One region of the Paraneptunicella aestuarii genome, then DNA from elsewhere that is predicted to be linked to it. Evidence: predicted binding sites of a transcription regulator. Region 1 holds the regulator's gene; each other region holds the start of a gene.
The links. The regulator FliA, encoded in region 1, starts transcription of late flagellar genes. The targets are predictions, from matches to a motif close to CTAAAGNTNNNNNNNNNNNNGCCGATA.
Positions count from the first base shown of each region.

Region 1 (6,958 bases):
TGTGGCTACGCATTTAAGCCAGTTGTTAACGAATAACGCTTATCAGTTGTTGGGTTATGAAGAAGTACAGCAATTGTTGGATATGCTGGCCAAGAGCAATCCGAAACTGGTTGAAGGTTTAGTGCCTGACATTCTTCCTCTAAGTACCGTAGTGCGCGTATTGCAAACGCTATTGTATGAAGGTGTTCCGATCCGTGATTTACGTACCATTATTCAAACCTTGTCCGAGTATGGGCCTAAGAGCCAAGACCCTGATGTATTGGTGTCTGCAGTCCGTATCGCCCTGAAACGTTTGATTCTTCAAGAGGTTAATGGCGGCAATAAAGAGATACCTGTCATTACTTTGGCTCCAGAGTTGGAACAGATGTTGCATCAGTCGTTGCAAGCTGGGGGAGAAGATGGCGCTGGCATCGAACCTGGATTAGCTGAAAGGCTCCAGAGCTCAATATCAGAGGCTTCACAGCAACAAGAGCTAGAAGGTGAGCCTGCCATATTATTGACATCGGGCATGTTACGTCCGGTTCTCTCCCGATTCTTGAAACATAGTATCTCTGGATTGCATGTGTTGTCGTATCAAGAAGTTCCTGACGACAAGCAAATTAAGATTGTCAGCTCTATTGGGCAATAAGCTGACCAAAGTACGAAGGTGACGTATGAAAATTAGACGCTTTTATGGTAAAGACATGCGCGACGCTCTAAATCAGGTAAAAGAAGAGCTAGGTGGCGACGCCGTTATCATGTCAAATAAAAAAGTGGGTGATGGTATTGAGATTGTCGCAGCTTACGACAAAGAGCCAGCGCCAAAAATGGGTACGCCTAAGCCAGTTGCGTCTAATCCTATTCCTGAATTGGCTAAAGCGCCTGTCGCTCCTAAAGGAAAGCGTTCGCCTACATTAAGTGAAGTCATTGGCGAATCGGGCTCCGATAGTTTGAAAGCCTTGTTGGAAAAGCAATATAAAGCAACAGGCACTCAATCTGCTGATGCTGAAGTGCCTGAATTGAGAAATCAACGTGCTCCCTATCAGCCAGCAGCTGCAGCGAAAATGTCGGTAGCCACATCGAAAGAACCTGCAAGTAACGTCACGGCGATGTCTGCCCATACTAAACGTGATTTGCCACAAGAGCCTGTTAGCAACAGTGCGATGGATGATATTCGCCAGGAATTAAAATCTTTAAGAGATGTCTTGGAATTTCAGGTATCTGGTCTTATTAATCAGGAAAAGAAGCGTAGTCATCCTTTACAAGCCTATTTAACCTCTCGCTTGTTAGACATGGGAATTAACCGTGACTTGGCGGAAGAGGTTGTGTCCTATGCGCCTGAGAATTGTGATGAGCGTGAAGCCTGGTTGTTTATTCTTAAATTATTGGCTAACCGCTTGAAAACAGGCTCTAACGATATCCTTGAAAAAGGAGGTGTTGTTGCTTTGGTTGGCCCTACCGGTTGCGGTAAGACAACAACAATTGCGAAATTAGCTGCACAATTCGCACAAAAACATGGCGCAGATCAAGTGGCTATGGTAACAATTGACAGTTATCGTATTGCGGCATATGACCAACTGGCAACTTACGGCAAAATTCTGGGGTGTCCGGTTAAAAAAGCATCAAACGCACAAGAGTTATCAGATGTTTTGTATCAATTCCGTAATAAGAGATTAGTATTAATAGATACTGCAGGGTTTGGTCAAAGAGACACCAGATTAATCAAACAGTTAGAAGCATTGAGCAGTAAAACAAATGCTGATATTAATATGTATCTGGTGGTTCAGGCGAATACTCAAAGGCAAGTGCTTGAACAAACTTTTACAGCTTTTCAGCAAGATATGATGAAAGGTTGTATATTTACAAAGTTGGATGAATGTTACAGCCTTGGTGAAGCAGTAAGTGTTGCTATTCAGAAGCGGGTACCTGTGAGTTACCTGACTGATGGGCAGCGGGTTCCGGAAGATTTGAAGTTGGCAGAAGCAAAATATTTGGTATCGGCAGCAGCAAAGCTTTATAAAAAATACTGTTTACCGCATACTACGGCAGAACAATTTAAACAATCAGCAGTCGCAGTATGATCGAGGATCAAGCAAGCAGTTTGAGAAAAATGAACCAGCCTAGCTTAACTAAAGTTATTGCCGTTACAGGCGGAAAAGGGGGTGTTGGTAAAACTAACATTACCTTGAATACTGCTATTTCAATGGCTAAATTAGGTAAACGCGTATTGGTGTTAGATGCCGATTTGGGCTTAGCCAATGTCGATGTTATGCTGGGATTGCGTGTAGTGAAAAATCTTTCGCATGTTTTGTCTGGTGAATGTACTCTGGACGAAATTCTTGTAGAAGGCCCTCACGGAATTAAAATTGCGCCAGCAACGTCAGGTACACAGTCTATGACTGAATTGACGCCCGCAGAACATGCTGGCTTAATAAGGGCGTTTAGTGAATTACGTACACCTGTTGATGTACTTATTGTTGATACAGCGGCGGGTATTTCCGGCATGGTATTAAGCTTTGCCCGGGCATCGCAGGATGTGTTGGTTGTTGTTTGTAATGAACCAACATCCTTAACCGATGCATATGCATTAATGAAGTTATTAAATCGTGACCATGGTGTGTTTCGTTTTAAGATTGTTGCCAATATGGTGCGAAATGTACGAGAAGGTCAGGAGTTATTTGCTAAACTATCCAAAGTAACAAACCGATTTTTGGATGTGGCTCTGGAATTAGTTGCGACCATTCCTTATGATGAAAATATTCGCAAGGCGGTACGTAAGCAAAAAGCTATAGTGGAAGCGTTTCCCAATTCGCCAGCTTCTGTGGCAGTTATGAATTTGGCCAGAACAGCATTGACTTGGCCGATTCCTGCACAACCAGGAGGTCATTTGGAGTTTTTCCTGGAACAGTTGGTGAAACAACAGGCGGTAAGTGACCAAGCGTGAATAACAAAGCAGCGGCGTATCAACAATTAGATAATAAGCAGCAATTGGTCGAGCAACACGCACCATTAGTAAAGCGTATTGCTCACCATTTGATGGCTCGATTGCCAGCCAGTGTTCTTGTTGAAGACTTAATTCAGGCCGGCATGATTGGCTTATTGGAAGCTGCGCGTAACTTCGATGGAAGTAAAGGCGCCAGCTTTGAAACTTTCGCCGGGATACGAATTCGAGGCGCTATGCTTGATGATATTCGTAAAGGTGATTGGACACCTCGTTCCGTTCATAAAAATGGACGTGCCATAGCTGAAGCCATTCATGCTGTTGAGCGCGAAACCGGAGGCGATGCAAAAGATACTGATATCGCCGAGAAAATGGGCGTATCATTAGATGAATATCACCAAATGCTGCATGAAGTAAATTCAGGCAAAATGGTGGGAATTGAAGATTTGGGTGTCACGGAAGATGTATTAACAACGGAAAATAATAAAGGTAGTGATCGCCCTCTGGATGATTTAATGCAGGGGGAGTTCCAGAAGGCATTGGCAAATGCCATTACAACCTTGCCAGAGCGTGAAGCGATAGTACTTTCTTTGTATTATGACGAGGAACTGAACCTCAGAGAGATTGGTGAAGTATTGGAAGTCAGTGAATCTCGAGTCAGTCAAATACATAGTCAGGCAATGCTTAGACTTAAATCTCGTATGCAGGCTTGGCAAGCAGAATAAATAAGTACAATAATAGCTGTTGGTCTGGTCCTTTTTGGAGGCGGTTTTGGATAAAAATATGAAAATTCTTGTTGTTGACGACTTTTCGACAATGAGACGTATCATTAAAAACTTATTAAAAGACTTGGGTTTCACCAATGTGCAAGAAGCAGACGATGGAAGCACTGCTCTGCCGATGTTACAACAAGGCGATTTTGACTTTGTGGTAACAGATTGGAACATGCCTGGTATGCAAGGAATTGATTTGCTTCGTGCAATCAGAGCTGATGATAATTTGAAACATACTCCTGTTTTAATGGTGACAGCAGAAGCTAAGAAAGAACAGATTGTTGCAGCGGCTCAGGCTGGCGTGAATGGCTACGTTGTTAAACCATTTACAGCTGCGACCTTGAAAGAAAAGCTTGACAAAATTTTTGAGCGCTTGGGTTAGTTCCGGCTGAACCTGCAATACAGAGGTGAAGTCTTATGAGCTCCGCTACAAATGCACCTATGTCGTTAGACGACGCCAAACAATTAGTTGAGTTTTTGGAAGCTGGCGACAACGATGCCGCCACCGCCTTGTTGGAAGCGACTAAAATTCAGGATTCCATGGAATTGTTTGCGGAAGTCGGAAAATTGACACGCCAGTTGCACGATTCATTGAATAGTTTCAACATTGATTCTCGAATTGCTGACTTGGCGACAGAAGACATTCCCGATGCTCAGTCTCGTCTAAACTATGTTATTGAAACTACCGAGCAGGCAGCGAACCAAACCATGGATGCTGTTGAAAGTAGTATGCCCATTGCCGAGAAAATGTGCGCTGATATTAATGGTATTCTTCCCCAATGGAAGAAACTCATGTCTCGCCAATTGGAATTGGGTGAATTTAAAGCATTATGCCATAGTGTTGATAAGTTTCTGGAAGAGTCCAGTAATGACTCTTCCCAATTAACAGGCTTGCTAACTGAAGTGTTGATGGCTCAAGGCTATCAGGACTTAACCGGTCAGGTCATTCGCCGAGTTATTGAGTTGGTGAAGGAAGTTGAAGACAGCCTGGTTAACGTATTAAAAGTGTTCGGTGAGCCAGAGGTGAGTGAAACCTCTAAAAAAGAAAAGAGAGAGAAAGCAGCCCAATCTCCTGAAGGTCCTATTATTGACGCCGAAAGCCGAGATGATGTTGTGACTGGTCAGGATGATGTTGACGATCTTCTTTCAAGCTTGGGTTTCTAGGGGGAACTGATATATGTCGTTTGACTTGGACGAGGATATCCTTCAGGACTTTTTGGTCGAGGCCGGAGAGATTCTGGAGCAACTACAAGAACAACTCGTCGATCTGGAAAATAATCCCGAAGATTCAGATTTGTTGAATGCGATATTCCGTGGCTATCACACTGTAAAAGGTGGGGCGGGTTTCTTATCGCTGACTGAACTGGTAGATGTTTGTCACGGCGCAGAGAACGTTTTTGACGTAATGCGTAATGGACAGCGCAAGCTAACTCCTGAATTAATGGATGTCATTCTGCAGGCAACAGATGTTGTTGTTGAAATGTTCCAAAGTGTCAAATCCAGAGAGCCTTTACAACCCGCGTCTCCTGAATTGTTGGAAACCCTGCATAGATTGAGTCAACCTCAAAGCAAGGATGAAGAAGTTTCTGTTGCGCCAGAGCCTGCATCATCACCTATAGTTCCTGATGTTGATGATGACGATCTGGGGCTTGATTTATTTGGTGAAGATGATGACTCTTCTGATAGTCGTGATGGCGGTATTGACGAAATTTCCGAAGATGAATTTGAGAAACTATTAGACGAACTTCATGGACCTAACGGTGCCCCAGGTAAGGATGAAGAGGCTGGTAAAAAAGGCCCTTCCCCTAAAGGTCATGTCGATGAAGATATTACCGATGACGAATTCGAAGCGTTATTGGATCAATTACATGGTAAGGGCAAGTTCGGTTCCGAGGACGATGAGGCTCCTGAGCCAGTCAAAGTTAAACCTGCTCCTGTAGCGTCTTCCACTGGTGAAGACGAAGATATTACTGACGATGAATTTGAAGCTTTACTGGATCAACTTCATGGTCAAGGTAAAGGTCCAAGTGTCACAGCACCCTCTCAGCCTAAATCTGAGAAGCCTTCTGAAACCAAGCCCAAGGATAAGCCCGCAGCTCCTAAAGCTGAGCCTGTAAAAGCGCCTGAAAGTAAGTCAGAACCTGATAAAGTGAAGGCTACTCAAAGTATCGCCGCTGCTAGTCCAGCTGCATCAGCACCTGCTACTGGACCTAAGAAGGATGACAAGAAAGGCGCCGCGCCACCTCCTCAAGCTGAAACAACGGTTCGTGTAGACACCAAGCGCCTTGACCAGATTATGAATATGGTTGGTGAGCTGGTGTTGGTGCGTAACCGCCTGTTAAGCCTAGGTATTAATATTAATGACGAGAATATGGGCAAGGCCATTGCAAACCTGGATGTAGTTACCGGGGATTTGCAAGGAGCTGTCATGAAAACTCGTATGCAACCGATCAAGAAGGTATTTGGTCGTTTCCCTCGTGTTGTTCGAGATTTGGCTCGCAGCTTGAAGAAAGAAATTGTTCTTGAGCTGGAAGGTGAAGAAACCGATTTAGATAAAAACCTGGTCGAGGCATTGGCTGATCCATTGGTTCACCTGGTGCGTAACTCTGTTGACCACGGTATTGAAATGCCCGATGAGCGTGCTGCTTCCGGTAAGCCTCGTACCGGTACTGTCAAATTGGCGGCAGCTCAGGAAGGGGATCATATATTACTAACCATTGAAGATGATGGTAAGGGTATGGATCCTGAGAAATTAAAGAGTATTGCGATTGCTCGTGGCGTCTTAGACGTAGATGCAGCCGCTCGTATGTCTGATATTGAAGCGTTCAATTTGATTTTTGCCCCCGGCTTTTCGACCAAAACCGAGATATCCGATATCTCTGGTCGAGGCGTGGGTATGGATGTTGTTAAGACCAAAATTAATCAGTTAAACGGCTCGATCAATATCCATTCTCAAATGGGAGTGGGCACCAGACTTGAAATCAAGGTTCCACTCACACTGGCTATTTTGCCAACATTGATGATTATTGTCGGTGGACAAACCTTCGCGTTGCCATTGAGTTCAGTCAATGAAATTTTGAATGTCGATTTGAGCAAAACCAATACTGTTGACGGACAGCTAACCATGATTGTTCGTTCAAAAGCGATACCGCTATTCTACTTGCGAGAATGGTTGCGCCGTAAGCCTGGCACTATTGAACGTGCCAAAGGGCATGTTGTTGTTGTTCAAATGGGTACATTGCAAGTCGGTTTCGTTGTTGATGCT
Region 1 covers NZ_CP074570.1:4,091,194-4,098,151, reverse strand. Annotated here, with positions in the region: gene flhA (flagellar biosynthesis protein FlhA) at 1-628, shown strand, start outside; gene flhF (flagellar biosynthesis protein FlhF) at 654-2,060, shown strand; gene KIH87_RS15825 (MinD/ParA family protein) at 2,057-2,923, shown strand; gene KIH87_RS15820 (RNA polymerase sigma factor FliA) at 2,920-3,645, shown strand; gene cheY (chemotaxis response regulator CheY) at 3,692-4,075, shown strand; gene KIH87_RS15810 (protein phosphatase CheZ) at 4,111-4,857, shown strand; gene KIH87_RS15805 (chemotaxis protein CheA) at 4,871-6,958, shown strand, end outside.

Region 2 (6,958 bases), 310 kb from region 1:
TCGCCTTTTGCCGCTTGGGAAGTGAGCCTTGTCGTAGCAATTGTTATGGCAAGCTTAGGTTTTGCGTGGCTTAACCGCATGATCAAAAAAGCGGTTGCCAACGGCGAGCATTTTGAAGCGATGGCAGGCGATCCTGATATCCCTGAGCGTAAGTTACCTAGCCCAATTACTGGCGTGATCCCGTTATTGGTTGTACTGATTATCTCTTTCAGTTTCCATGAATCACTGCAACAACTGGCTTTAATTCTGGCTTTGGGCGGTGGCGTGCTTACGCTAATGATCATTAACTTCCAATACTTTCACGACCTCTCTAAAGCCGTTAACGAAGGTACAACCGGAGCCTTGGTCGCTATCGGTAACACCGCTGCTGTGGTTGGATTTGGTTCCGTTGCCAAAGCAACACCCGCATTTATGACTGCTGTAGAAATGACAACCAGCATCCCGGGCAATGAATTAATAGGCGCAGCAGTTGCCGTAAGTATTATTGCCGGTTTAACGGGTTCAGCCTCTGGTGGACAAGCCATTGCGCTTCCTTTAATTGGGCCGCATTACCTTGATCAGGGTGTCGATCCTGAACAGCTGCATCGTATTGTCTCCATCTCTTCCGGAGCCATTGATTCACTGCCTCACAATGGTTATGTGGTAACAACAATTCGTGCAATTTGCCGAGAAACCCATCAGCGCGCATATGCAGCAGTTGGCGCACTGACAGTTGTCATTCCGTTAATAGGTTTGGCTCTGGCAGTAACTTTATTCAATATTTTCTAAAAACGACCAGTTCCCGGGGCTTGGTACGTAATGGGTAAACAATAAGTAGTCATTGGCGAGGAGAGGCAACTCACCTCCATTGTTTCAGGTATATAAACATGTCTCTACATTCTGGTTCTTCTGGCAAGAAATCCGTCAAACAGAAGCTCTTCCACTTTAGCCTTTTTGCCAGCGCAATTGCGATTTCCTTTTCAAGCTACAGCGAGCCGCTGGCACTAAATCTGGATTTATCGAAAACCACAGTATCCGGATTATCCAGTGGAGGCTACATGGCAACACAGTTTCATCTGGCTCATTCTGAGTTAGTTCAAGGTGCCGCCATGATCGCCAGTGGCCCTTATTTCTGTGCTCAAAACAGCCTGACCACAGCGTTGTCGCAATGTGTGGGAAAATCTGGAGCATCAATTGAGCTAAATGCTTTGGAAACCCAAATAGACCGTTGGCAGCAAGAAGGCAAAATAGCCGACACCAAGTCTTTGCAAGACGACAAAATCTGGATATTGGGCGGTACACTGGATCAGAAAGTGGGGCGCAGTGTTGTATCGGCTCTTAACCAGCAATACCAACAGTGGATACCGAAAGACAATATTCAATATGTGCAAGACAAAGCCTTTGCTCATCATTTTCCAACAGCGAATGAAGGGAGCGATTGTAAAAAGTCAGAATCACCTTACATCGGCAATTGTCAGTTTGACGCCGCAGGCTCTTTGCTTACTCAGCTGTATGGCAATTTGACCCCTGCCACTCAAGCGTCGCAAAGTCACATTCATACAATAAGCACGGAACAATTGCCGAAGGAACAACAAGACACGCTAGCGACAGAATCTTATTTATACGTGCCTGAAAACTGTGCTGAAGGTAAAGCCTGTTCACTGCATATTAGCTTCCACGGTTGCAATCAAAATGCCGAAGCCATTGGCACTGATTATGTTACCAAAACTGGCTTAAACCGATGGGCCGAGAGCAACAATATTGTGGTGCTTTACCCGCAAACCAAAAACAGCACAGTACTCCCTTTCAACCCTCAAGGTTGCTGGGATTGGTGGGGTTACACCGATGGCGATTATGCCACTCGGAATGGTAAGCAAATCAAGGCGGTATATTCACTTATTCAACAGATTTCCGGGAGACAAAATGGCTAGTCAAATGAACAAAAATATCTTGGTGACAGGCGGAGCCAGTGGCATCGGTTTTGCCATTGCTGAATACCTGGGCAAGCAAGGTAATCATGTCATTATTGCTGACTTAAATGGTGACGCAGCCAATTCAGCCGCAAACAAATTAAAAGAACAATCTATTTCGGCATCAGCCATTGAAATTAATGTAGCTGATAGCGCTGCTATTGCATCGCTTCCTGAAAAGCTGGCCGACACTCCGGTTGATGTTTTGGTCAATAATGCCGGTATTCAACACGTATCCAGGCTGGAAGATTTCCCGGCGGATAAATGGAGTTTGCTAATACAGGTTATGCTGGTTGGCCCAGCCATGCTAACACGCGCCCTATTACCAACCATGAAAGAACGCGGTTATGGACGAATTATTAACGTTGGTTCCATCCATTCTCTTGTGGCTTCTCCGTACAAATCAGCTTATGTAGCTGCGAAACACGGTTTGCTGGGATTTGCTAAAACTCTGGCTCTGGAAACAGGCGACGTGGATGTAACCATCAACACCCTTTGCCCTTCTTATGTGAAAACCCCTCTGGTTGAAAAACAGATTGCTTCACAGGCGAAAGAACATGGCTTATCAGAAGAAGAAGTGGTGAACAAAATCATGCTGGAACCCATGCCTAAGAAGGCATTCATTGGTCTAGATGAGTTAGCTGAGACAGCCGCTTTCTTGATGAGCAATGCCGCTAGAAATATCACAGGACAAACCATTGTTCTGGACGGTGGCTGGACAGCTCGTTAATCTTAATTTTTACTGATGACTAATATGCAAATGGCGGCCTAGGCCGCCATTTTGTTAATTCATTCCTGAACTTTTAAGACTTCTGCATCCGAATAACAACGCGTCGGTTTTTCGCTCTCGCCAGACTATTGTCGTTCGGTGAAATATGGCGACGCTCACCGTGTCCGGTCACTTCGATACGTTCAGCTGCAACGCCCATTTTTTCAAAGAAGGTTTTAATTTCGTTGGCGCGTTTTATGGATAACTGTTCATTGCTGTAACGACCACCGTAGCTGTCGGTATAACCATCCAGTAATACCAGTTCCAAGTCAGTGTCTTCCTTCAAATATTCGCCAATCATATTCAGCTTTTGCTTGGCTCCCCGAGTAAGGTTAATACTGTTCTTTTCGTAAGAAAGCACTGTGTAGGAAATGTCATCAAAGCTGAACGGCAATAAATTGGAAACGCAATTGACAAAGCTCTCATAAGGCAAAGCGAAATTACTGGCATTCAAGGCAACCGCAACACTGTCATAACGACTGTACCAGTCTTGATAATAAATGGTCGGCCAATAACCTTTTTCCAGTTCAGACAGCATGGTCCATGCGGCCTGTTCAGGCAAATCGCTATCATATTGCTTGCGAATATTCATATCGGCAATAGGACGCTGTAATTCGCCGGGCATCCAGCTTGGCGGCACAGAATAGACATAAGCCATGCGATAGTCTTTCGGAAGGCGACGCATATCCAGAGTGAATTCCATGTTCAAATGCTTGCTGGCAACACTGGAAAAGATGGCTTTACCGTAGCCGGGCAAATCATGGGTAAGCGTACACTCAAGGCGATTGGGAACGTTGATACTCCATACGGAATCTTCAACATTCGCAGAATAGTGGCGAACGCTGGCACTAGCGCCGAAGGAAAATAATAAGAAACCAAATACTAACTTTTTCATACCGGTGGTGATCCCAACTATTCAAGTTCAAGCAGCTCAAGCGCAAACTAATCAAGCGACTCAGGCAAATGTAAACTCTTGCTTCTACTTGTATCTGTTTGCATCGGCTTACCTGAACATGCCAAAACAAACTGGAATATATTGCAACTCTTTGGCTTTGTATCGGCATATAAGCCAATCACTTAAAGGCTTTTTGAACAAGTACCGTTTCACTTGGAAACACTACGCAAAAAAACCAGCCCCAGATGTGTCTGATTCCTGAAAATCCAATAGTCTCAATACCCGGCTCTATGCCTTATTTCCCTATCGTTATTTCTAAAAGCTAGAAACCTGTAGAGCCGCCACCGGAACCAAGCTTACTACCAATTCAAATAAAACATCAAGTATAGCTTAAGCAAACAGGCATAATGCTTTACAAACCCTGCAAACTGTTCCCCCTTGCATACATAGCACTTTGATGATTTTTTCGCTTTTCATTGCTAAAAGTACCAATAAAGATCGGCACACAGGTTGTATTTTGCTAGGATCGCCTCTGGTATTTTGCCTTGGTTGCGATAATTTATGGAGTTAAGCTCATTCGATATGTCCATGCCGGAAGATAAATTCCAGCTATGTAACCGTTTCCGTGGATATTACCCGGTGGTTATTGACGTAGAAACCGCAGGATTTAATGCATTGCAAGACGCTTTGTTGGAAGTGGCTGCAGTCACTCTCAAAATGGATGAGAACGGTCAGCTACACATGGACAAAACCTTTCATTACCATGTATTGCCTTTTCATGGTGCCAATCTGGAACAATCAGCTCTGGATTTTAATGGTATTGATCCTTACTGCGCACTACGTGGCGCTATTTCTGAACAGGATGCCATTACCGATCTTTGCAAACACATCCGTAAAGGACAGAAACAGGCAAACTGCCAACGCTCAGTGATAGTGGCGCACAACGCAGCCTTCGATCAAAGCTTTATCAATGCGGCGATTGATCGTGTTGAATTAAAGCGCAGCCCATTTCATCCTTTCGTGTCTTTCGACACAACCAGTCTGGCAGGATTAGCATTTGGTCAAACCGTTTTAGCCAAAGCCTGTAAGGCTGCAGGCATGGACTTTGATCAAAAAGAAGCGCATTCAGCCATTTACGATGCACAAAAAACAGCGCAACTATTCTGCACTATCGTTAATAAATGGCACGATGGTGTGGGTTGGCCGATGAGCTAATCAGGCTCCCTGAACTGAAAAGAAAAAAGGATGAAGCCTTACGACTTCATCCTTTTTTGAAACTGAATTTTCAGCAGCTAACGGATTATAAGTTATAGCTGATCTGAGTTTTCAGACAAGTATGCAGCAACACCTTCCGGGCTTGCATTCATGCCTTTCTTACCTTCTTGCCAGCCAGCTGGGCAAACTTCACCGTGTTCTTCGTGGAAGTTCAACGCATCAACCATGCGCAACATTTCGTCGATGTTACGGCCTAGAGGTAGATCGTTAACAACCTGATGGCGAACGTTACCAGCAGCGTCAATCAAGAAAGAACCACGGAAAGCAACACCAGCTTCTGGATGCTCAACATCATACGCTTGGCAAATTTCATGCTTAACGTCAGCAACCAAAGTGTACTTAACAGGGCCGATACCACCTTTTTCTACTGGAGTGTTACGCCATGCGTTGTGAGAGAATTGAGAATCGATGGAAACACCAATTACTTCAACACCACGCTTTTGGAACTCTTCATAACGCTTGTCGAAAGCGATCAATTCAGAAGGACAAACAAAGGTAAAGTCCAGAGGATAGAAGAAGATAACTGCTTTTTTGCCTTTGATTTCTTCAGACAAAGTGAAGCTATCTACGATTTCACCATTACCTTTAACAGCGGCTGCAGTAAAGTCAGGAGCTGGACGACCAACTAATACACTCATTGAGTTCTCCGATAAATGTATAACATTGAAAAGAATCGCTAAATAATATTTGCGAGCGTGTTCAGCCGCTCCTACTGAGTTAGAACAGTGTGCCGAACTTAAACGCGGCTATTACACAAAAACAGTGCGCAAAATCAGCTAAAAAATGCACAACTCTAACCCAGTAGGAGTAGGCTGATACACAATATAGTGACGGTTAGTAAAAAAACCAATTGATTTAGTTAATTGTCTTATTCGATAAATTCAATTCATGGCAATCAAGATGAACGAATCAGCCGAATATTTGATCACAAAATAATATGATTGAACAAAAATTCCTCTTGCATTATTACAAATAACAATTATTATCATTTACAGTAACATTTAAGAAAGAAACTTAAGAGAAGTTGGTATAGATAACTCTCTCAGGTCGTTACAAACAACAACGTTTTTACTTACAACCCGAGCAAAAGAGACCCAAATGTACGTTTGCCTTTGCAATGCCATCACCGACCGAGCTATCCGCAAAGCCGTGGAAGAACAAGGCGTGGGTAACATTCGCGATTTACGCCGTAGCCTTGGCGTTGCAAACCAATGTGGCAAGTGTGCTCAGGTTGCTCAAACCATTATCGACCAAACCATAGTCGATAGCTCATTGTTTAAAGAAGTATCCTGAGACGTCTAAAGTCTTCGCTTCTATCTCATCACAAGTTCATTCTATTCTGCTATTCACAGACTATTTTAATTAAGAAGAAAAGACCCGCTCGTCTGTTTAACTGAAAGGAAATGGGTGCATGTGAGCAGGGCGTTTAGCCCCACTCTCAAAAAAAGAAATCGGTATAAGAAGCTATTCTGCGTCGCCAGCCGCTTGCTGAGCTCTGGCAGCGGCTTCTTTGATAATAGGCTGCAACTCACCTTGCTGGAACATCTCCATAATAATGTCACAGCCACCAATCAACTCACCTTCAACCCACAATTGCGGGAAAGTCGGCCAATCAGCATATTTCGGCAATTCAGCACGAATATCAGGGTTCTGCAAAATGTCGACATAAGCAAATGGCTCACCACAGGAAATCATGACCTGAGCAGCTTGTGAAGAAAAACCACAGCTAGGCAGCTTGGGAGACCCTTTCATGTACAAAAGAATGGGATTTTCGGAAATTTGCTGTTTAATTTTATCAAGGGTTTCCATTAAGTTTTACCTACATCAAAAATATCAAATATTAATTCGCATCTTTGCCTGTTGAAAAGCCGATTTCACAGGAGTGCTAACAATTAATGATAACGCTCTCTTTTCTCAACAAGCAAACTGACATGCCAGACAGATGATTATTGTGTCTAAATTTAGCTTTTCAAGTTCTTCTTAATTCTTTTTCTTATAACATTTTCGAAAAAAGCATCTTGTATTTATTCGAGCCATACCCATATCGGGTGACAGCTCAAAACGAGACAA
Region 2 covers NZ_CP074570.1:3,783,973-3,790,930, forward strand. Annotated here, with positions in the region: gene KIH87_RS14545 (GntP family permease) at 1-768, shown strand, start outside; gene KIH87_RS14550 (extracellular catalytic domain type 2 short-chain-length polyhydroxyalkanoate depolymerase) at 867-1,910, shown strand; gene KIH87_RS14555 (3-hydroxybutyrate dehydrogenase) at 1,903-2,679, shown strand; gene KIH87_RS14560 (flagellar protein MotY) at 2,753-3,613, opposite strand; gene rnt (ribonuclease T) at 4,202-4,828, shown strand; gene KIH87_RS14570 (peroxiredoxin) at 4,921-5,526, opposite strand; gene KIH87_RS14575 ((2Fe-2S)-binding protein) at 5,987-6,181, shown strand; gene KIH87_RS14580 (Grx4 family monothiol glutaredoxin) at 6,353-6,697, opposite strand.
Region 2: the regulator FliA is predicted to act here: its motif matches at 3,774-3,800, upstream of KIH87_RS14560 (flagellar protein MotY).

Region 3 (6,958 bases), 1.7 Mb from region 1:
GGTACAAAGATCTCTCCGCCTTGCATTCGCTCAAAGTTTTTCACTACGAACTCAACGCCTTGAGCAAGCGTGATCCAAAAGCGAGTCATTTCTTTGTGTGTTACCGGCAATGACGTTTTGCCCTCGGCAATCAAGGAACGGTAAAAAGGGACAACTGAGCCCCTGGAACCCACTACATTGCCATAACGAACAACAGCAAAACGAGGACCTTTCGCACCAGAAATATTATTTGCAGCAACAAACAATTTGTCGGAAGCCAGCTTGGTTGCCCCGTATAAATTCACCGGGTTTGCCGCTTTATCGGTAGAGAGTGCAATCACCTTACGAACGTTACTTTCAATGGCAGCGTCAATAACATTTTGCGCTCCCATAATATTGGTTTTGATACATTCGTTAGGGTTATATTCGGCAGCAGGAACTTGCTTAAGCGCCGCGGCGTGGATCACTAAGTCCACTTCTCTCATCGCTGATTTCAAGCGATCCTTATCACGCACATCACCAATAAAATAACGCATGCAAGAATGGTCAAACTCTTGCTGCATCTCATATTGTTTCAATTCGTCTCGGGAATAGATGATCAATTTTCTGGGTTTATACTCAGCCAGAACTCTTGCTATGAATGCTCTGCCGAAGGAGCCTGTACCACCAGTTATCAAGATTGATTTATCATTAAACATTATTACCTACCAACTGCGGTAAAGTGTCCTAACGCCGATGCAGAGAACACCTTGTAATTAAGCGATTATCTATATTGTGAGATTGCACTTTTGCCACGAACAAGTCCCAGCAATAATTTCTTTTGCTCAGTCTGAAGTTTATGCGCACAATCCAGCAAATTCTTATTAACTTCTAACTCTTTGTTAATATAAGCGTTTTTATCATCTTTTTGCAAAGAGGGAAGGTATTCCAAGATCAATCTGTCTCGTTCTTGAACTAATTCCAGAAGACGTTGGCTATCCAGTTCTTCTGCGTCCAACAAATCGGAAATGGCCTGACAGTTTTCCATCAGGCTTGGTGGTGTTAAATCGTGTATTAGCTGGGGCTTAGTGTTCAAACTGCAGCTTGTCTTTTTTCACGCTGGGCGGCATATGCTTCCTGCTTCGCTGAATCAGGAATTTGCGCCCAGGCATTCTTAATTGGTAGCATGAGATTGATCACTTCATCAAGAATACTCAAGCTGTTCTGTATATTCGCGTCCGTCAGACGTTGCACCATATAGTCATAGAGCGCAAACAGGTTGTCCGAGATCTCTGACTTGATTGACATATCTAATGTGTCACGCAAATTCAAACAAATCGCAACGGCTCTGGAGATGTGTTCCGACTTATTTTCATATTCTTTACGCTCAATCGCCCCTTTAGCATAAGCCATTCGTTCTAGCGCACCTTGCATCAACATAAGCGTAATTTTATGTGGATCAGCAGAAGCCAACTCTTGTTTCAAGTTGCCTTTCTTGTATGCGTGAATACCTTTAAGAGCCATTAATCAATCTCCAATCTAGTAACCCAAGGACGCCATAAGAGCATTACCTGTACGATTTAACTGAGATACAGTCTGATCCAGATTGAGATATTTATCACGTTGGATCTGCTCAAAGTTCATCATTTGTAACTCAAAACGAGCTCTTTCATCTTCCAGATTATCCTTCTCGTCTTTGTAGTTCTGCTCGCGCGTCCGGAGCAATCCACCATATTTAGTGAACTCTCTTATGTAATCATATAAGTTTTTAGCGATGCCATCATTAGAATCAGTAAACAATTTGGCAACTTCATCGAAGTTTTCTTCCAATGCCGTTTTCATGCGTTCTTCGCCGCTTCCCAAGCCAAATTCATCAATTGCGGAAATTTCCAGTTTTCCTTTATCAGTAAAACCAACACCAATTGAGAACAATGTTCCCAATGCAGAAGCTGGTACCTTATTGCTGATAATATTTGATAGCTGGGTTTGCAAACCACGCACCATGAAATCACCAGCCAAAGCACCATCATCTTCCAGCTCAGATTGACCGTACTTGGTTAAACGACCGATTTCATCCATTAGAGTGTTGTAATCATCAACAAAATCTCTAATTTTGGACTTCATTCCATCTTTATCGTTACCAATGGTTAATTTTGACGCGGTATCTGGTGTACCGTCATTATTCGCGTCAGGTGATAACGCTGTCGCTTCAAAAGAAACGTTTTGAATGACGTTTTCAAATTTATTGGTGCTACTTTGAACAGCGATACCGTCAATTGTCGCGGTTGCATTGGCGGCATCTTTCTTCAGACCATTGGTATTCAAATTACGGTCAATGGTTTCGGTAGAATCAGTGCTGGTAACACGATCCAAATCAGCCAAATCGTTATTATTAACAACGATCAGGTTGTCATTGGCTCCAGTCAGCGAGGAGTTATACACCAGCTTGGCACCAGCAGCAGTACCAGTATCAATGATACTTGCAGTAACCAGCGGTGTTAAACCATCGGACTGTAAATTATTCGAAGAGGAATTAATTGCATTTGCCAACTGTTGCAATGACATGCCGGCAGAAACATTGACACTAAAGGTATCGGTCGACGTTCCAAATTTGAAACTAATCGAGCCTGAACCCGCAGAAAGGACTGACGAACTGGTATTAGCAAAGTCACCATCGGTACTTTCGTAACGGGTTCCTTTTGCTAATCCAGTTATAACTACATCATAAGAAGCTTCCAACGCACTTGTTGACGCTTCAGCAGTAAAGGGGCCATCATCCCCCTCACCCAAATTGAGTGAACTGGGATGATCAATCTGAGGTTTTCTGGCATTCAAGTTATAGTCATTTCTCAACTCATCAACTGAATCTTCAAAATCACTTAACTTGGACTGCAATGAGCCAATACCAGAAATAATGGCATCCAAAGATTCTTCTTTCTGGTTAAGACGTTCTTCTTTTGGTTTACGCTCAGCTTCGATTAACTGTGTAACCAAATCATCTAACGCAAGACCTGAACCGACACCTAAACTTTGGATACCCATGACTTACCTCGTTAATTAAACCTCTTTATTGAACAGAACTCCTACAGCTGCACCCACATCGGTTTGAAGCTCTCGAATTTTTTCTGACAACCTCAGCACCTCTTCTGAGGGAATTTGTCGAATCAATTCTCCAGTTTCAGAATCCGTTACTTTTACAACGGATCGATTGGACTCCTCGCTAAACGAGAAATTCAGATTTCTGTTCTGCGCTTGCACAAATTCGCTAACTTCTCCAACTGCCGTTTCAATATCCTCTTGAGGAGCAGTTGATACATCGTTCTTACCATTTATATCGGCATTTGTGTTCAGAGTATTAACAGAATTTATAGAAACGTTAGTTCCTTTATCTTCCGGCTTTTGCTCTTGCACAACACGATGATTATTAGCAATTTGTTGGCTAGCTACAGCACTAGCAAGCTGGCTTGTTTGTGAAAACTCAACATCCATCTTTCACCTCCCCCTTAATTGAACTTTAGAGGATGACAAAATAAAGGCAAAAGAAGGCCACTATAATTAAGTATAGTAGCCTTGCCAACATTCATGATACTAACCTGATTTCCAGCTAGCCTTATCCAAGCAAGGATAATGCCGACTGTGGTCTCTGGTTAGCCTGACTCAATACCGAGATACTCGCCTGTTGTACGATTTGGTTTCGCGTTAACTCAGCGGTCTCTACGGCAAAGTCAGTATCACGGATACGTGAACGTGCGCCAGACAGGTTTTCAGATACGTTCGACAAGTTACGAATCGTAGACTGGAAACGGTTTTGCAAGGCACCCAAATCCGCACGTGTACTACCAATGGTAGAAATAGCCGCATCAATAGAAGCAATCGCTGCTGATGCACCTGCAACAGTCGCTACTGTTGTATTAGCCAATCCCAAACCAGAAGCACCGTAGCCACCTGAACGGGAAATGTTTACTGAAATAGTTTGACCAGCATTCGCACCAACAAGGAACGCAGCTGAGAAAGAACCATTCAAGATGTTGTTGCCCGCAAATTGAGTGTTTTGTGCTACACGGCTGATTTCAGCTTTAAGTGCAGATACTTCTGTTTGAAGCGCTGTACGGTCAGCAGAAGAGTTGATACCGTTTTGTGACTGAACAGCCAATTGTCTGATACGTTGCAAACCACTTGTAACCTCGCTCAATGCACCTTCAGCAGTTTGTGCCAAAGAGATCGCATCGTTTGCGTTACGAACAGCCTGGTTAAGACCCTGGATTTGAGACGTCATACGATCCGTAATTTGCAAACCTGCAGCATCATCAGCAGCACTGTTAATACGGAAGCCTGAAGACAATCTTTCAAAAGAAGTGCTTAATTGTGTTCCAGAGTTGAACAACTGACGTTGTGCATTCAAAGAAGACACGTTGGTGTTTACATATAAACTCATGATAATACCTCCTGAGAACTGAATCGGATGACACCTCTATCATCACAGGTCAGTTCGCCTAATATTCAACATCCGAAGATGTCGCCTCACTAGTAAACTGTTATTATTGAATCCAGCTACCTCTAACTAAATTCAAACAGTTAAAATACCCCTCAGCTATAGTTATCGACGCCCACTAAAGATTCTTTAGGAAAAAAATCAAAAAAATTTAAATATTTTTATCTTTATGTTTTTAAAGGAGTTTATTTAATGATTTTAGTGAGTTTGAGGACCACACCAGAAAATCGACATTGACAGGTATTAATGACTTGGCAGATATTTAAAAAAGAATTTAGTGAATTTTTGTTGTTTTGAAACTTTGGCACGATACCTGCTTTATTATTTTCGTGAACAAGTTGAATCGGTCACAACAACAAAAATTTGACAGTAAGACAATGTGGCTCCCGAATGTGAATCCTTGCACATTTAAGATTACGGAAGATTTGAAGGGAAATGATGGGAATACGGACGTAAAAAAGCCGGGTCAAATGACCCGGCCAACTTGCTCACGTTAGGAGTTCGAGCAAAAAATCGGTTCTAGTCCGGCTAGCAGGTATAAAGAATTTGAAACTGGCCTCTCAACCTACTTCTACACTCTTAATCCTGTTGGCCGGCGTTTCCGGGGTTGGCCTCTCACTTCCACCCTTATAGGAAACGCCGTGTTGGCTATTAACCCAGAAGACTCAACGCAGCTTGCGGTCTTTGGTTAGCCTGGCTCAGCACAGTTGTACTCGCCTGTTGTAAAATCTGATTTCTCGTTAATTCCGCTGTTTCTACCGCAAAATCGGTATCTTTGATACGTGATCTAGCAGCCGATACGTTTTCGGAAATACTACTCAAGTTTCTAATTGTAGACTGAAAACGGTTCTGTATCGCACCTAAATCTGCTCGTTTACTACCAATCGTCGATATCGCGGCGTCAATCGAAGCTATGGCAGCCGAAGCTCCTGGTGCAGTGGCAACGGTTAAGTTCGCCAAACCTAATCCAGACGCTCCAAATCCACCGCCCGAGCGAGAAATATTAACGCTGATAGACTGACCGGCGTTTGCGCCAACCAGGAAAACAGCCGAATACGTTCCATTAAGAATAGTGACACCTGCGAACTGAGTCGTCGAGGAGATTCGACTAATTTCTGCTTTTAATGCCGATACCTCTTTCTGCAGTGCCAATCTATCGGCAGATGAGTTAATACCATTTTGCGACTGCACCGCCAACACACGAATACGTTGCAATGCTGTAGTAGTTTCAGCCAGTGCACCTTCTGCGGTTTGCGCCAAAGAAATGCCGTCGTTCGCGTTACGCACAGCTTGGTTCAAACCTTGAATCTGTGCCGTCATACGGTCTGAAATCTGTAGACCTGCTGCATCATCTTTTGAACTGTTAATTCTGAATCCTGAAGACAAACGTTCAAATGATGTACTTAATGAATTGTTGCTATTAAATAACTGTCTGGTCGCATTTAGTGACGATACATTGGTATTTACATATAAGCTCATGGCTTTTCTCCTAACGTTTTTACCTTGATTTTGTTATTTGTTTTATTCAAGGTTGCTCAGTTTTTTTAATTGTTGGCACACTATGTGCTTTTTAGTTTATGTCTGACGGTTTTCTGACAGACAATTAGCTGGGCATTTAAACAACAAAAGCCTATGCTAAAAGGGAGCGTTTGCTCTGGCTGACTTACAGGATTGATGGCCTAATACCTCAATACCTCACTACCTCCTGGCGTTGGTTCTGTGAGTCAGCTGTTACCCCAGAAGCCACGGAATAACCCGGCAATCCTTGCCTCAATACATAGTCTTTAAAAAATGTCCGGTAATAAAACGCTTGCGATCTTTAGTCAGGTGCAGCTTTTCCCCGTTATTTGCTACCCAACTTTTCCTTTTATTTTTCGATAGTTACTGTATTTCCTTACACCGTAACTATCGTTCAAGGAAGCTGTCTATCTGGATTAACCACCCAGTAGACTTAATGCCGCTTGTGGTCTTTGATTCGCCTGACTCAGCACCGTTGTACTCGCTTGTTGCAAGATTTGGGTACGGGTCAATTCTGCCGTCTCGACGGCAAAGTCTGTATCTTTGATGCGAGATCTTGCCGCTGATACGTTCTCTGAGATGCTGCTCAGGTTACGAATGGTTGATTGAAATCTGTTTTGAATTGCACCAAGGTCTGCACGAACACCGCCGATAACAGAGATTGCACTATCAATTGCGGTGATTGCTGCCGATGCACCTTGCGCTGTCGCTACCGTCGTATTGGCCAATCCCAAACCGGATGCACCATAACCACCACCAGCACGAGAAATATTGACGCTAATTGACTGGCCTGCGTTGGCACCTACCAGGAATACAGCAGAATAAGCTCCATTCAGAATAGTCACACCGGCAAATTGAGTTGTTGAAGCAATACGGCTGATTTCAGCTTTTAATGCAGACACTTCTTTTTGTAGTGCCAAGCGGTCGGCTGATGAGTTGATACCGTTTTGTGATTGAACTGCCAACACACGAATACGTTGTAAAGCAGTA
Region 3 covers NZ_CP074570.1:920,580-927,537, reverse strand. Annotated here, with positions in the region: gene pseB (UDP-N-acetylglucosamine 4,6-dehydratase (inverting)) at 1-677, opposite strand, end outside; gene KIH87_RS03795 (hypothetical protein) at 743-1,054, opposite strand; gene fliS (flagellar export chaperone FliS) at 1,051-1,482, opposite strand; gene fliD (flagellar filament capping protein FliD) at 1,498-3,000, opposite strand; gene KIH87_RS03780 (flagellar protein FlaG) at 3,016-3,447, opposite strand; gene KIH87_RS03775 (flagellin N-terminal helical domain-containing protein) at 3,569-4,393, opposite strand; gene KIH87_RS03770 (flagellin N-terminal helical domain-containing protein) at 5,102-5,929, opposite strand; gene KIH87_RS03765 (flagellin N-terminal helical domain-containing protein) at 6,385-6,958, opposite strand, start outside.
Region 3: the regulator FliA is predicted to act here: its motif matches at 4,557-4,583, upstream of KIH87_RS03775 (flagellin N-terminal helical domain-containing protein).